2 regions of the Kitasatospora sp. NPDC098663 genome follow, and region 1 is predicted to be linked to the other one. Evidence: riboswitches for the same ligand, from Rfam matches in the RefSeq annotation. Region 1 holds a riboswitch; the other holds the start of a gene.

Evidence for each region. Region 1 has a riboswitch for glycine ahead of gcvP (aminomethyl-transferring glycine dehydrogenase). Riboswitches for the same ligand answer to the same signal wherever they lie in the genome.
Region 2: another riboswitch for glycine. It lies ahead of gcvT (glycine cleavage system aminomethyltransferase GcvT); the one in region 1 lies ahead of gcvP (aminomethyl-transferring glycine dehydrogenase).

The regions. Positions count from the first base shown of each region.
Region 1 covers NZ_JBIWAP010000009.1:234,633-241,890, reverse strand. Annotated here, with positions in the region: gene ACIQVZ_RS12910 (DNA polymerase IV) at 1-1,114, shown strand, start outside; gene ACIQVZ_RS12905 (MFS transporter) at 1,262-2,758, opposite strand; partial or broken gene ACIQVZ_RS12900 (DUF2382 domain-containing protein) at 2,939-3,352, opposite strand; partial or broken gene ACIQVZ_RS12895 (PRC-barrel domain-containing protein) at 3,725-4,087, opposite strand; glycine riboswitch at 4,311-4,414, shown strand; gene gcvP (aminomethyl-transferring glycine dehydrogenase) at 4,652-7,258, shown strand, end outside.
Region 2 covers NZ_JBIWAP010000013.1:35,098-42,355, reverse strand. Annotated here, with positions in the region: gene glyA (serine hydroxymethyltransferase) at 1-256, opposite strand, end outside; gene gcvH (glycine cleavage system protein GcvH) at 350-724, opposite strand; gene gcvT (glycine cleavage system aminomethyltransferase GcvT) at 877-1,998, opposite strand; glycine riboswitch at 2,230-2,335, opposite strand; gene ACIQVZ_RS16460 (enhanced serine sensitivity protein SseB C-terminal domain-containing protein) at 2,522-3,382, shown strand; gene ACIQVZ_RS16455 (enhanced serine sensitivity protein SseB C-terminal domain-containing protein) at 3,500-4,423, shown strand; gene ACIQVZ_RS16450 (ABC transporter permease) at 4,866-5,855, shown strand; gene ACIQVZ_RS16445 (ABC transporter substrate-binding protein) at 5,907-7,258, shown strand, end outside.

The sequences.
Region 1 (7,258 bases):
GCCGCTGGTGCAGCCGCTCAGCCTGGACGAGGCCTTCGTCGACCTGGAGGCCGGCCCCTACGGTCCGGTGCTGGCCGAGTCCGACCACGAGACCGGGGAGCGGCTGGTGCTCGCGTTGGCGGAGGACCTGCGGGCGGACATCCAGCGGCGCACCGGGCTGACCGGGTCGGTCGGGGCAGCCGGGTCCAAGCTGATGGCGAAGATCGCCTCCGAGCAGGCCAAACCGGACGGGCTGGTGCTGATCGAACCCGGGCAGGAGCGGGCCGTGCTCGGCCCGATGCCGGTCCGGGCGCTGCCCGGGATCGGGCCGGCCACCGAACAGGTGCTGCGGCGGGCCGGACTGAACACCGTGGCGGACCTCGCCGAGGCGGGGGAGGGCGAACTGGTGCTGCTGCTCGGGCGGGCGCACGGCGCCGGCGTGCACCAGATGTCGATAGGGCTGGACGACCGGCCGGTGGTGGCCGATCAGGACGCCAAGTCGGTCTCGGTGGAGGACACCTTCGAGGTGGACCTCGCCGACCGGGAGCGGGTGCTGCGCGAGGTGGAGGTGCTGGCCGCCCGGTGTGTGCGGCGGCTGCGCGCGGCCGGGCGCTCGGGGCGGACGGTGGTGCTCAAGGTCCGGCGGTTCGACTTCTCGACGCTGACCCGTTCGGAGACGCTGCGCGGGCCCACCGACGACGAGGCGGTGGTCATCGAGACGGCGCGCCGGCTGGCCTCCCAGGTGGACATCACCGGTGGGGTGCGGCTGCTCGGGGTGGGCGTCGCCCAGCTGGCCGACTACACCCAGGAGGACTTGTTCGCGCAGGCCCTGCGGGAGGAGGCGGCCGAGCACGCGGAGGCGGAGGTCGAGGCGGCCGAGGAGGAGCCGGAGGCGGCCGCGCCGCGCCGCTGGATGCCTGGGCAGGACGTCCGCCATGCCGAGCTGGGGCCCGGGTGGGTGCAGGGCAGCGGTGTCGGGCGGGTCACCGTACGGTTCGAGACGCCGTGGAGCGGGCCGGGGCGCATCCGGACCTTCGCGGTGGACGATCCGGCGCTGGAGCCGGCCCGTCCGCTGCCGCTGTGGGGGGCCGAGAGGTCGGAAGGGCCGGCGGAGCCGGGGGTGCCGGGGATGTGAAACGCGAAGCGGCCCCAACCGGTGGGGGGGGGAGTACCGGTTGGGGCCGCATACCGTGCCGGACTTCGTGCGGTCGTGATGCCCTCGCGACCGTCCGAAGGCCGGGCCGCCGCGCCCTGTCCCTGAGCGCGGCGGCCGGACGCCTGGTCAGGCGTCGGTCTTGGCCAGCTCGGGGCTGGAGTTCCGCTCGGCCGTGCCGCCCGAGGCGACGACGGTGGCGGCCGGCTTGACGCCGCGGATCAGGAACGGGACGACGCCGGCGACGGCGCAGACGACGGCCGCGGCCCAGAACGCGTGCTTGTAGGCGTCCAGCGTGGGCAGCAGCAGCGGGATCTGCGGCGGCAGCTTCATGGTGTCGCCGGTCAGGATGGCGGCCATCACGGCGGTGCCGATCGCACCACCGACGGTGCGCAGCACGGCGTTCATGCCGTTGGCGATGCCGCTCTGCTCCACCGGGACGGCGCCGTTGATGTAGGCCGGCATCGCGGAGAACGCCAGGCCGATGCCCAGACCGAAGATCGCCGAGGAGGTGTAGATGTCGCCCTCGTGGCTGTGCCGCACGGCCAGGTAGGCCATCGCGACGGCACCCAGGACGCCACCGAGGACCAGCGGCAGGCGCGGGCCGCGGCGGGCGATCAGCATCGCGCCGACCGGAGCCGCCACCATCGAGCCGATCGCGGACGGCAGCAGCAGCAGACCGGCGTGCAGGACGGTCGCGGTGAAGCCGTAGTGGGTCAGCTTCTCCGGGGTCTGGGCGAAGTTGCTGATCACCATGAACGAGCCGTACATGCCGAAGCCGATCAGCAGGCCGGCCAGGTTGGTGAAGGCGACGGCCGGACGGGACATCATCTTCATGTCCACCAGGGGGTGCGCGACCTTGGTCTCGATGACCCCCCAGATCAGGGCGACGACGGCGGCCACGGCGAACAGGCCGAGGGTCTTGGTCGAGGTCCAGCCCCAGTGGTTGCCCTGGCTGACCGCGACGAGCAGGGCGGAGAGCCAGCCGGCCAGGGTGAGGGCGCCGAGCGGGTCGGCGCCGCCCTCCTTGTCGGTGACCGGGTCGGACGGGACGCGGAACGCGACCAGGGCGACCGCGATCAGGCCGAAGACCAGGCCCATCCAGAAGATCGACTTGTAGCTCCAGTGCTCCAGCAGGAGACCGGTCGCGACCAGGCCGAGGCCGGAGCCGACGCCCATCGAGGCGCTGATGGCGGCGACGCCGCCGGTCACCTTCTGCTTGGGCAGCTCGTCGCGGACGATGCTGATCGCCAGCGGGAGCACGCCACCGCCGGCGCCCTGGAGGACACGGGCGACGACCAGCCAGGTGAAGGAGTGGGTGCTGACCGCCAGCGCCGAACCGGCGACCAGACCGGCCAGCGAGATCAGCAGCATCGGCTTACGGCCCCGGAGGTCGCCGAAGCGGCCCAGCAGGGGAGTCAGCACGGCTGCGGAGAGCAGGTTGGCGGTCATCAGCCAGGTGATGCTGGACGCGGAGACGCTCAGTTCCTTGGCCAGCGAGGGCAGGATCGGGACGACCGCGGTCTGCACCACGCTGAACGACAGCATCGCCAGGATGAGGGCCGGCAGGACCCGGGCGCTGCTCTGCTTCTCGGCCGCGGTGGTGGGCTGTGGTGCCTCACTCACGGTTGCTTCCTCCCGTACATAGTGAATGAACTGAAGTAACCATGCCGGGAGATACTTCAGAGTGTCAAATATCCATTGGTGACGCTTTGGCAAAATCGAAGGATTCCGGCCGGGCGGCGACCGGGACGAGGGCATGCCGAGGGCCCCGGACCGAGTGGTCCGGGGCCCTGGGGAGAGAGGTCAGGCGAACGGGCGCAGCACGGCCGGGCGGGGGGCCTCGGCCGCCGGGGTGGCCGTCGGGGTCGCCGGGGCGGCGGCGGTGTTGTCGTGGATCTCGACGTGCTCGCGGCGCAGCTCGTCCCGGATCACCTCCTCGGCGGTGTAGCGCTCCACCACCAGGCGGACCCGCTCGATCGGGGTGAGGTACTTGCGGACCACCGGGCGCTCCTCGCGCAGGGTGACCTCCTCCACCGCCTCGGTGATCTCCTTCTCGGTGAGCGAGGCGCGCTCGGCCTCGCTCACCGGCATCCGCTCCACCCGGACGCGCTCGCGGACCACCGGGACGCGGCGCTCGACCTGCTCGCTGGTCACGTACTTGCGCAGCTTCGCGGTGCCCACGATGTGCCAGTCCGTGGTGATGTCCAGGCGCTCCTCGCGGCAGGTGATCTCCACCGGGCCGTTGGGGGACGACGGGGCGGGGCCGGTCGAGCGCTCCGGGACCGGCGCGGCCATGGCCGAGTTCGTGGTCGCGGTGGTCGTCACGATCGGGGCGGGCTGCGGCTTGGGCTCGGTCGTCGTGGGGGTGGCCGCGGGTGAGGGGGTGTTGAGGGTCCGCACGTTGACCTCTGTCGCGGTGCCGGTGGGGTCGGCAGGGGTGGTGGTCGGGGCGGGGTCGAGGGAGTGGAAGGCGATGGGCTTCACGGGCTCGGCCGCCGAGGTGGTGCCGAAGTCGAGGTCGGGGCGCGCGGGGCGGTCGCCGTCCCGGCTGGCCGGGCGGTCGCTCTCGCGGCCGACGGGCCGGTCACCCTCACGGTCGGCAGGACGGTCGCCGTCCCGGCCGACCGGGCGGCCGTTCGCTGGGGTGTCCAGGCCGTAGTAGCGGTAGAGCTGGAGCTCCTGGGCGGGCGACAGGTGCTGGCCGACGCCGAAGTCCGGCGACTCCTTCACCAGCGACTTGTCGTACGGCACCCGGAGCTCGTCGCCGGAGAACTCGCTGGTGGTGAGCGGGACGAAGGCGTCCCGGCCGAAGATGCCGGTCCGGACGGCCGCCCACTCCGGCTGGCCGGTGGCGTCGTCCAGGTAGACCTCGTCGACCGTGCCGATCTTGTCTCCGTTGCGGTCGACCGCCTTGTGGCCGATGAGGTCCCGGGGGTCGATATCGGTTTGCACTCTTTCCTCCAGTGCGCTGCGCCTGCGGAACTCCCGCAGGACCGTGGCCGGAGCACCCGTTCCGCCTGCCACTTCACACCAAAGGCCATGAATCGGACGGGCGCGACCGGGGTGCGCCGGACGGGCTTCGGGCTGGACCGTCCGGGGGACGCGCGTAGACCCCGAGCGACCCGACGCGACCGTGATCGGGGGGCCTGCCGCTGGTACCCTGGGCGGCGACCGCCGAGCCCGCTCGGGAGAGTCCCCGGCCACGGAAAGCGCTGGTCGGGGCGCCGAAGGAGCAACTCCTCCCCGGAATCTCTCAGGCATCCGTACCGTGTGGGGTAGGTCACTCTGGAAAGCAGGGCAGGACCGTCGGCAGGGAGCCGACGGGCACCACCCTCACCGACGGTGCAAGCCGGCGGCGTGCCCACAGCGCGCCGTGCGGGTGAAGCTCTCAGGTCCCGATGACAGAGGGGGAGGCCTGTCGGGTTCGCCCGCCCGGGTCGAGCCGCTGTCCGCAGCGGCTCCGGCCGGTCGGCGTGCGCACCCCCGCCGGTCCGTGACCAGGAGGCCTCGACCACCATGAACGCCCAGCCGAACGCGGGACGCCCCACCGGCGCCTCGACCCTCACCGAGCTTGAGCTGGCCAGCCCCTTCGAGAACCGCCACATCGGCCCCGACGACGCCGCGCAGCAGAAGATGCTGGCGTCCATCGGCTACGGCTCGCTGGACGAACTCGCCGCCACCGCCGTTCCCGAGGCGATCCGCTCCATCACCGGCCTGGACCTGCCCGGCGGCCGCAGCGAGGCCCAGGTGCTCGCCGAACTGCGCGAGCTGGCGAGCCGCAACCAGGTGCTCCAGCCGATGATCGGCCTGGGCTACTACGGCACCTTCACCCCGCCGGTGATCCTGCGCAACGTCATGGAGAACCCGGCCTGGTACACCGCCTACACGCCGTACCAGCCGGAGATCTCCCAGGGCCGCCTGGAGGCGCTGCTCAACTTCCAGACCCTGGTCTCCGACCTGACCGGCCTGCCGACCTCCGGCTCCTCGCTGCTCGACGAGGGCACCGCGGCCGCCGAGGCGATGGCGCTCGCCCGCCGCGTCACCAAGGTCAAGGGCGGCGTCTTCCTGGTCGACGCCGAGACCCTGCCGCAGACCACCGCGGTGATCAACACCCGCGCCGTGCCGACCGGTGTCGAGGTCGTCGTCGCCGACCTGTCCGAGGGCATCCCGGCCGAGATCGCCGAGCGCGGCGTCTTCGGCGTGCTGCTCCAGTACCCGGGCGCCACCGGTGTGGTCCGCGACCTCACCCCGGTCATCGAGCAGGCGCACGGCCTCGGCGCGATCGTCGCGGTCGCCGCCGACCTGCTGGCGCTGACCCTGCTCGCCTCGCCGGGTTCGCTCGGCGCCGACATCGCCTGCGGCACCTCGCAGCGCTTCGGCGTCCCGATGGGCTTCGGCGGCCCGCACGCCGGCTACCTGTCGGTGCGCGCCGAGTACGCCCGCTCGCTGCCCGGCCGCCTGGTCGGCGTCTCGGTCGACGCCGACGGCAACCGTGCCTACCGCCTGGCGCTGCAGACCCGCGAGCAGCACATCCGCCGCGAGAAGGCCACCAGCAACATCTGCACCGCCCAGGTGCTGCTCGCCGTCATGGCCTCGATGTACGCCGTCTACCACGGTCCGGACGGCCTGGCCGACATCGCCCGCCGCACCCACCGCTACGCCGCCGCCCTCGCCGAGGGCCTGCGGGCCGGCGGCGTCGAGCTGCTGCACGGCGAGTTCTTCGACACCGTCACCGCCGTCGTCCCGGGCCGTGCCACCGAGATCGCGGCCGCCGCCCGCGCCAACGGCGTCAACGTCCACCAGGACGGTGCGGACCGGATCTCGGTCTCCACCGACGAGACCACCACCCGCGAGCACCTCGCCGCCGTCTGGGCCGCGTTCGGCGTCCCCGCGGTCGAGGTCGCCGAGGGCGCCGACGCGCTGCCGGCCGCGCTGCTGCGCCAGGACGAGTACCTGACCCACCCGGTCTTCCACAGCCACCGCTCGGAGACCGCCATGCTGCGCTACCTGCGCCGCCTGTCGGACCGGGACTACGCGCTGGACCGCGGCATGATCCCGCTGGGCTCCTGCACCATGAAGCTCAACGCGACCACCGAGATGGAGGCCGTCACCTGGCCGGAGTTCGGCCAGTTGCACCCCTTCGCGCCGATCGAGCAGGCCCAGGGCTTCCTCAGCCTGATCCGCGAGCTGGAGCGCCAGCTGGTCGAGGTGACCGGCTACGACGCCGTCTCGATCCAGCCGAACGCAGGCTCGCAGGGCGAGCTGGCCGGCCTGCTGGCCGTCCGCGCCTACCACCACGCCAACGGCGACACCCAGCGCGACGTCTGCCTGATCCCCTCCTCCGCGCACGGCACCAACGCGGCCTCCGCGGTGATGGCCGGCATGCGCGTGGTCGTGGTGAAGACCCTCGTCGACGGCGACGTGGACGTCGAGGACCTGAAGGCCAAGATCGAGCAGCACCGGGACAGCCTCTCCGTGCTGATGGTCACCTACCCGTCCACCCACGGCGTGTACGAGACCCAGATCACCGACATCTGCGCCCTGGTGCACGAGGCCGGCGGCCAGGTGTACGTGGACGGCGCCAACCTGAACGCCCTGGTCGGCCTCGCCAAGCCGGGCAAGTTCGGCGCGGACGTCTCGCACCTGAACCTGCACAAGACCTTCTGCATCCCGCACGGCGGCGGCGGCCCGGGCGTCGGCCCGGTCGCGGTGCGCGCCCACCTGGCGCCGTACCTGCCGAACCACCCGCTGCAGCCGGAGGCCGGCCCGGCCACCGGGGTCGGCCCGATCTCGGCGGCACCGTGGGGCTCGGCGGCCATCCTGCCGATCTCCTGGGCGTACGTCCGGCTGATGGGCGGCGAGGGCCTCAAGCGCGCGACCCAGGTCGCGGTGCTGAACGCCAACTACATCGCCAAGCGGCTGGCACCGCACTTCCCGGTGCTCTACACCGGCCCCGGCGGGCTGGTCGCGCACGAGTGCATCATCGACCTGCGTCCGCTGACCAAGGAGACGGGCGTGACGGTGGACGACATCGCCAAGCGCCTGATCGACTACGGCTTCCACGCGCCGACGATGTCCTTCCCGGTGGCCGGCACGCTGATGATCGAGCCGACCGAGTCCGAG
Region 2 (7,258 bases), on a different contig from region 1:
ACAGGGCCTTGATGCGGTCGATCGCGATCTGCTCGACCACGTCGACGTGCTCGCAGCCGCCGTAGTAGCGGCGGCCGGGGTAACCCTCGGCGTACTTGTTGGTGAGTACCGAGCCCTGGGCCTCCATGACCGCCACCGGGGCGAAGTTCTCGGAGGCGATCATCTCCAGGGTGGTCTGCTGGCGGTGCAGCTCGGCGTCGACCGCGGCGGCGATCTCCGGGTCGAGGGAGTGCAGGGACTGGTTCAGAACCGTCATGGTGTGGTCTTCCCGGGAGGAGAGAGACGGGAGCAGAGAGGGGGGAGCCTGGCGGGGCGGCCGCCGCGCTGCGGCCGCCCCGTCACGAGCGGGTCAGCCGCCGATGAAGGCGGTGTACTCGTCCGCGCTGAGCAGTTCGTCGGTGGACTCCACCTGGACCTTGAACAGCCAGCCGCCCTCGAACGGGGCGCTGTTGACCAGGCTGTTGTCGTCCAGGACGTCCTGGTTGATCTCGACGATCTTCCCGGTCACCGGGGAGAACAGGTCGCTGACCGACTTGGTGGACTCCAGCTCGCCACAGGACTCGCCCGCGGTCACGTCGGCGCCGACCTCGGGCAGCTGCACGTAGACGATGTCACCGAGCGCGGTGGCCGCGTGGGCGGTGATGCCGACGGTGGAGACACCGCCCTCGACGGCGGTCAGCCACTCGTGCTCCTTGGTGTACTGCAGGTGCTGGGGGTTGCTCATGGCGTCATTCTCCAGGATGGGAAGCGGGTACGACGAAGCGGGCCGCCGCACGGACGGCTTCGACGCGGATCAGGCGTGGTGCGGGCACGGGCCGGACCTGGATCAGGCGTGGCTCAAGCCCGGGTCCACCGGGTTTGCGGGAGGGCGGGGCCTCAGCGGGCGCGCTTGTAGAACGGCAGCGCCACGACCTCGACCGGCTCGTGCTTGCCGCGCACGTCCACCGCGACGGCGGTGCCGGGGGTGGCGTGGGCCGCGTCCACGTAGGCGATCGCGATCGGCCGGCCCAGGGTCGGGGACGGGGCGCCCGAGGTGATCCGGCCGATCGGGGCGCCGTCGGCGGAGACCACGGTGTACTCGGCGCGCGGGACGCGCTTGCCCTCGGAGACCAGGCCGACCAGCACCCGCGGCGGGTTGGCCTCGGCCTCGGCGGCGGCCTTCTCCAGCGCCTTGCGGCCGACGAAGGCGCCCTCGTTGGTGGTCTTGTCGAAGCGCACGACCCGGCCCAGGCCCGCGTCGAACGGGGTCAGGTCGGTGGAGAGCTCGTGCCCGTACAGCGGCATGCCGGCCTCCAGGCGCAGCGTGTCGCGGCAGGACAGGCCGCACGGGACCAGGCCGCGGCCCTCGCCGGCGGCGGTCAGCGCCTGCCAGACCCCCTCGGCGTCGCCCGGGTTGCAGAAGATCTCGAAGCCGTCCTCGCCGGTGTAGCCGGTCCGGGCGAGCAGCACGTCGCGGCCGGCGACCTGGGCCGGGAGGATCGCGTAGTACTTCAGGCCGGGCAGGTCGGCGTCGGTGGTCCCGGCCAGGATCGCGGTGGCCTCCGGGCCCTGGACGGCGATCAGCGCGTAGGTGTCGCGGTCGTCCGTGACGACGGCGTCGAAGCCCTTGGCGCGGGCGATCAGCTCGTCCAGCACCAGCTGGGCGTTGGAGGCGTTGGCGACGACCAGGAAGGCGTCCTCGCGCAGGCGGTAGACGATCAGGTCGTCCAGGATGCCGCCGTCCTCGGCGCAGATCATGGTGTAGCGGGCGCGCAGCACGCCCAGCGCGGAGACGAAGCCGACCAGCGCGTGGTCCAGCATCTCGCCCGCCTGCTGGCCGGTGACGGTGATCTCGCCCATGTGGGAGAGGTCGAACAGCCCGGCCCGGGTGCGGACGGCGAGGTGTTCCTCGCGCTCGCTGCCGTAGCGCAGCGGCATGTCCCAGCCGGCGAAGTCGGTCATGGTCGCGCCGAGGGCGCGGTGCAGCGCGTCGAGCGCGGTGAGGCGGAGGGACGACATGGCCTGGAACTCCTCGGTCGGGGCACTCATGGGTGCACGCGCCGGAACCGGACCCGCTCGGGGGCCGACCCTGCGCGCGGGCATGCGGCGGCGTGGGTCTCCCCATCTGTCGTCGAACCTGAGAGCTTCACCGCCCACGCGCCCGCAGCTGTTTCCAGCATCCAGGACAGCATGGTGGCTTGCACCGTGGGTGGGCGCGCGACAGGGCCGTGCGCCACTTTCCAGATGTGCCTAACCCGTGCGGTAAGGGGGCCTGAGAGATTCCGGGGAGGAGTTGCTCCTTCGGCGCCGGCTGTGCCGCCTGACGGGGCACTCCGGGCTCTCCCGCGCGGGTTCGAGCGGCCGGTATGGAGTTGTCGGTCCGCCGGCGCGCCGCGCCGTCGAACGCGCACATCATGGCACGTCCGCGCCGACGACGGGAGAGGGGACCCGGTCACACCCCGCCACTTCGGACACAGCCCTAGACTGCTGCGCGTCGGCGCAGCAGAGGGCGGCCGACCGGCAGAGGGCGGATCAGGCGCGCATGGGGTACCCGGTGGAGCAGCAGCAGGGGTGGGGCGGGCCGGAGTCGGCGCCGCCGGGCGGCGGGTGGCCGGCCAACGAGCTGGAGCAGGTGCTGACCGCCGCGCTGGGCGACCCGGGTGCGACGCCGCGGGTGATCGAGGTGCTGGCCCGCAGCCAGGTGTGGATCCCGCTGCCGGCCGGTGGCGACCCGCAGGGGCCCGCGCTGGACCTGCCGACCATCGAGCTGGCCGGCGAGCCGTACGTGCCGGTGTTCTCCTCGCAGGAGGTGTTCCTGCGGCAGGCGCCGGGGATGGCCTTCGCGGTGGCGCCGGTCTGGGAGTTCGCCCGCGGGCTGCCGCTGGGCGTGGGCATCGCGGTCAACCCGGAGGCGGCGGTGGGCATCCCGGTGCCGCCGCAGGGTGTGGCGGAGCTGCGGCGCGGCCCGCGCGAGGAGCGCCTGGCCGACCAGGATCAGGGCCTGAACCAGGGCCGGGGACAGAACCAGGGCCGGGGACAGAACCAGGGCCAGGGCCCGGAGGCGCCGACCGGTGGCCGGGTGGCGCTGCGCGAGCCGGTGCCGGGGGAGGACCCGGAGCACTTCCTGGCCGCCTGCCGGGCCGAACTGTCCGCCCTGCCCGGAGTGTTGACGGCGCGCCGGGCGCTCGCCAGCATCGAGGGCGAGCCGACCGTGATGTTCGTGGGCGTCCAGCTGGACCAGACGGCCCCGGCCGACCCGGGCGCGGTGAACGAGGCGCTCGGCCGCGCGCTGGGAACCGCGCCGCTGCCGGGGGGCGTCCACCTCGTACTGCTCGATCTCGCCGATGACCCGGTGGTCGAGTGGCTGCTCACCCGGGTACTCCCTTTCTACGCGCGGGGTTGAGCGGGGTTCGTATCGGAGGCACGTCGCCGTGGCGGTGGTCGGTGCCGCGCCATAGGGTGCGTGCAGACGGCCGACGGGCCGGCAGGCTTGAGGAAAGAGGCGCGGCGAGGTGGGCGCATGAGTGCGGGAGCGGTAGCGGGCGGTGCACCGGGGCCCTGGGGCCAGGCACCCGCCGGGCGCCCCGGAGCGGATCCGGGCGCGCTGGAGCGCACCCTGCGCGAGGTCGCGCCGGAGCGCTACGAGGCGTACGAGCAACTGCTGCACGCACTGGCCGACGGCCAGGTCTGGATGCTGCTGTGGCACGGCACGCCGGGCAGCGCGGACGCCCAGTACGGGAACATGGAGATCAGCGGCCACGGCTACGCGCCGGCCGTCACCTCGTCCGAGCAACTGGCGTCGTCCGGCTGGGAGCGGGCCCACGAGGTCATCTCCGGGCGGGAGATCGCCGCTTCGCTGTACCGGACCCGCTGGGGCCTGTGGCTCAACCCGCACGCGCCCGGCGGCGGGGTCGGGGTGCCCTGGGCGGACCTGCGGCGGATCGCCGCGGGCCTGGAGCGGCTGCCGGCCGGGCCGTTGAAGCTGAGCGAGCCGCAGCTGAACGCCCAGCCGTTCTTCGCGCTGCTGGAGCGGCAGGCCGGTGAGGTGCGCGCGGTGCGGGCGCTGCGCCGGGCCTGGGTGCAGCCGGCCGTGGGGGAGCCGTACCTGGCGATCGGCCTGGAGCTGTACGAGAGTTCACCGCCGGCGGTGGAGGCCGTGCGGGCGCTGATGCAGCGGGCGATCGCGGTGGCCCCGGAGGGGCTGGCGGTGTCCACGGTGGCGATGGCGGACGAGTACGACCCGGTGGCGCTGTGGATGCGGGCCCACGCGCGCCCGTTCTTCGACCGGGAGGCGGGGCGGCCGCCGACCGGCCCGTACCCGCCGGTGCCGCCTCCGCCGTACCCCGCGCAGCAGGGGCCGGGCTATGGCTACGGCACGCAGCAGCCCGCGCCGGGCTGGACCGGGCAGCCGCAGCAGCCGTGGCCCGGATACCCGGGGCGCTGACAACCAAAACCTTTTTCCAGAAGCCGACTTGATCTTGCATCAGGTCGGCTTCGGTGCTTTCCGGGCGAACTTCCGGCCGTTACCGTCGATCACCTTGACATGCCAGTTGCGGCCGTGTGAAGAGGGATATGCCGAAGACGTAGGAGGTGCATGCGCACAGATCACAGTTGGGCATCTGTCGGTTGTCAGGGCTGGCGCAAGCCAGTTCGGATGGCAGAGAGTTCTGCGCAACGCACCGCGCGTACTGGGAACCCCACGAAGGTGAACGCGCACGCCGACCGCCAGAACCACGCGAAGCCCATCCCGCGTTGGGGCAGTACCCGTGCACGACGTACTGCCGCGAACACCCGTTCCAAGCACCTCCGCACGTCCGCAGCCGTACCGCCGAACCGGTGACCGGCGCCCGTGGGCCGGCCACCGTCGGCGAGGGGACCAACTGACCATGACCGCACCCATCGCAACCACCGGGAACGAACCGGAGGCACCCGCCCCCGCGAGCCCGGCCAAGAAGATCGAGGGCCGCTCCCTCGGCCAGATCGCCTGGACCCGCTTCAAGCGCGACAAACTCGCCGTCGCCGGCGGCGTCGTGGTGATCCTGCTGATCCTGCTGGCCGTACTGGCCAAGCCCATCGAGGCCCTGTTCGGCCTCGACCCCGACGCCCTGAACCAGGACCTGCTCGACGCCAACCTGGGCGGCATCCCGCTCGGTGACTGGGGCGGGATGAGCTGGGACCACCCGCTCGGCGTCGACCCGCTCCAGGGCCGCGACCTGCTCTCCCGCGTGATCGAGGGCTCCTGGGTCTCCCTGCTGGTCGCCTTCGGCGCGACCCTGCTGTCGAACACGATCGGCACCGTGCTCGGTGTCATGGCCGGCTACTACGGCGGCTGGGTGGACACCGTGATCAGCCGCATCATGGACGTCTTCCTCGCCTTCCCGCTGCTGCTCTTCGCCATCGCGATCTCGACCTCGCTGCAGGGCGGCGCGTTCGGCCTGCACGGCCTCCCGCTGCACATCATGGTGCTGATCTTCGTGATCGGCTTCTTCAACTGGCCCTACATGGGCCGGATCGTGCGCGGACAGACGCTGTCGCTGCGCGAGCGGGAGTTCGTCCACGCGGCCCGCAGCCTGGGCGCCCGCGGCCCGTTCATCCTGTTCAAGGAACTGCTGCCGAACCTGGTCGGTCCGATCCTGGTCTACTCGACCCTGCTGATCCCGACCAACATCCTCTTCGAGGCCGGCCTCAGCTTCCTCGGCGTCGGCATCCAGCCGCCGCAGGCCTCCTGGGGCGGAATCCTTCAGGACGCGATCAAGTACTACCAGGTGGACCCCCAGTACATGGTGGTCCCCGGTCTGGCGATCTTCCTCACCGTGCTCGCCTTCAACCTGCTCGGCGACGGGCTGCGTGACGCCCTCGATCCCAAGAGCAACTGACGCAACGTCAGGCCCTCCCTCCTTCCCATCCTCAAGGGGTTGATCTCACCCATGCGCAGGTCCCGTACCGTCGCCCTGACCGCGGCGGCAGCCGCCGCGGTCCTGATCGTGACCGGCTGCACCTCCGGCAGCAAGGGCTCCGGCTCGTCCTCCTCCGCCAGCGGCAGCAGCGCCGGTGGCGGCGGTGCCGACGCCGCCACCAAGGGCGTCGTCAACGCCTCGGACAAGAAGGGCGGGACGGTCACCTACGAGATGAAGGGCGCCCCGGACTCCTTCGACCCGGGCAACACGTACTACGCCTACATCTACAACTTCTCGCGCCTGTACGGGCGTCCGCTGACCACCTTCGCCCCGGGCGCCGGTTCGAACGGCAACAAGCTGGTCCCGGACCTCGCCGAGAGCCTGGGCAAGGTCAGCGCGGACGGCCTGACCTGGACGTACAAGCTGCGCGCGGGCCTGAAGTTCGACGACGGCACCGCGATCAGCTCCAAGGACGTCAAGTACGCCGTCGAGCGCTCCAACTTCGCGCCGGACGTGAACTCCAACGGCCCGACGTACTTCCACGACCTGCTGGTCGACAACGAGACCCCGTACCAGGGCCCGTACAAGGACAAGACCGGCGGCCTGAACTCGATCGAGACGCCGGACGACCAGACCATCGTCTTCCACCTGAAGCAGCCGTTCGCGGACTTCGACTACCTGGTCGGCTCCCCGCAGACCGTCCCGGTCCCGCAGGCCAAGGACGACGGCGCCGGCTACGTGAAGCACGTGGTCGCCTCGGGTGCCTACAAGTTCGAGTCCTACGAGGACGGCAAGCAGCTCACCCTGGTGCCGAACACCAACTGGGACCCGAGCACCGACCCGATCCGCAAGCAGCTCGCGGACAAGATCGTGGTCCGGATGGGCATGGAGCAGTCCACCATCGACAAGGACCTGATCGCGGGCAACGCCCAGGTGGACCTGGTCGGCAGCGGCGTCGACCCGCAGACCCAGGCGCAGATCCTGCAGAACCAGAAGCTCAAGGCGAACACCGACAACGCCTACGGCGGCCGCCTGGCGTACGTCGCGATCAACAGCAAGGTCGCGCCGTTCGACAACCTGGAGTGCCGCAAGGCCGTCCAGTACGCGATCGACAAGGTCTCCGTGCAGACCACGCTCGGCGGCCCGATCCGCGGCCAGATCGCCAACACGGTGATCCCGCCGGACGTCCCGGGCCACCAGGACTTCAACACCTGGGCGACCAACGGCAACAAGGGTGACGAGGCCAAGGCCAAGGACGCCCTCAAGGCCTGCGGCAAGCCCGACGGGTTCAGCACGGTGATCACCGCCCGCACCGAGCGCGACCCGGAGGTCCAGGCCGCGACCGCGATCCAGGCCGCGCTGAAGAAGATCAACATCAACGT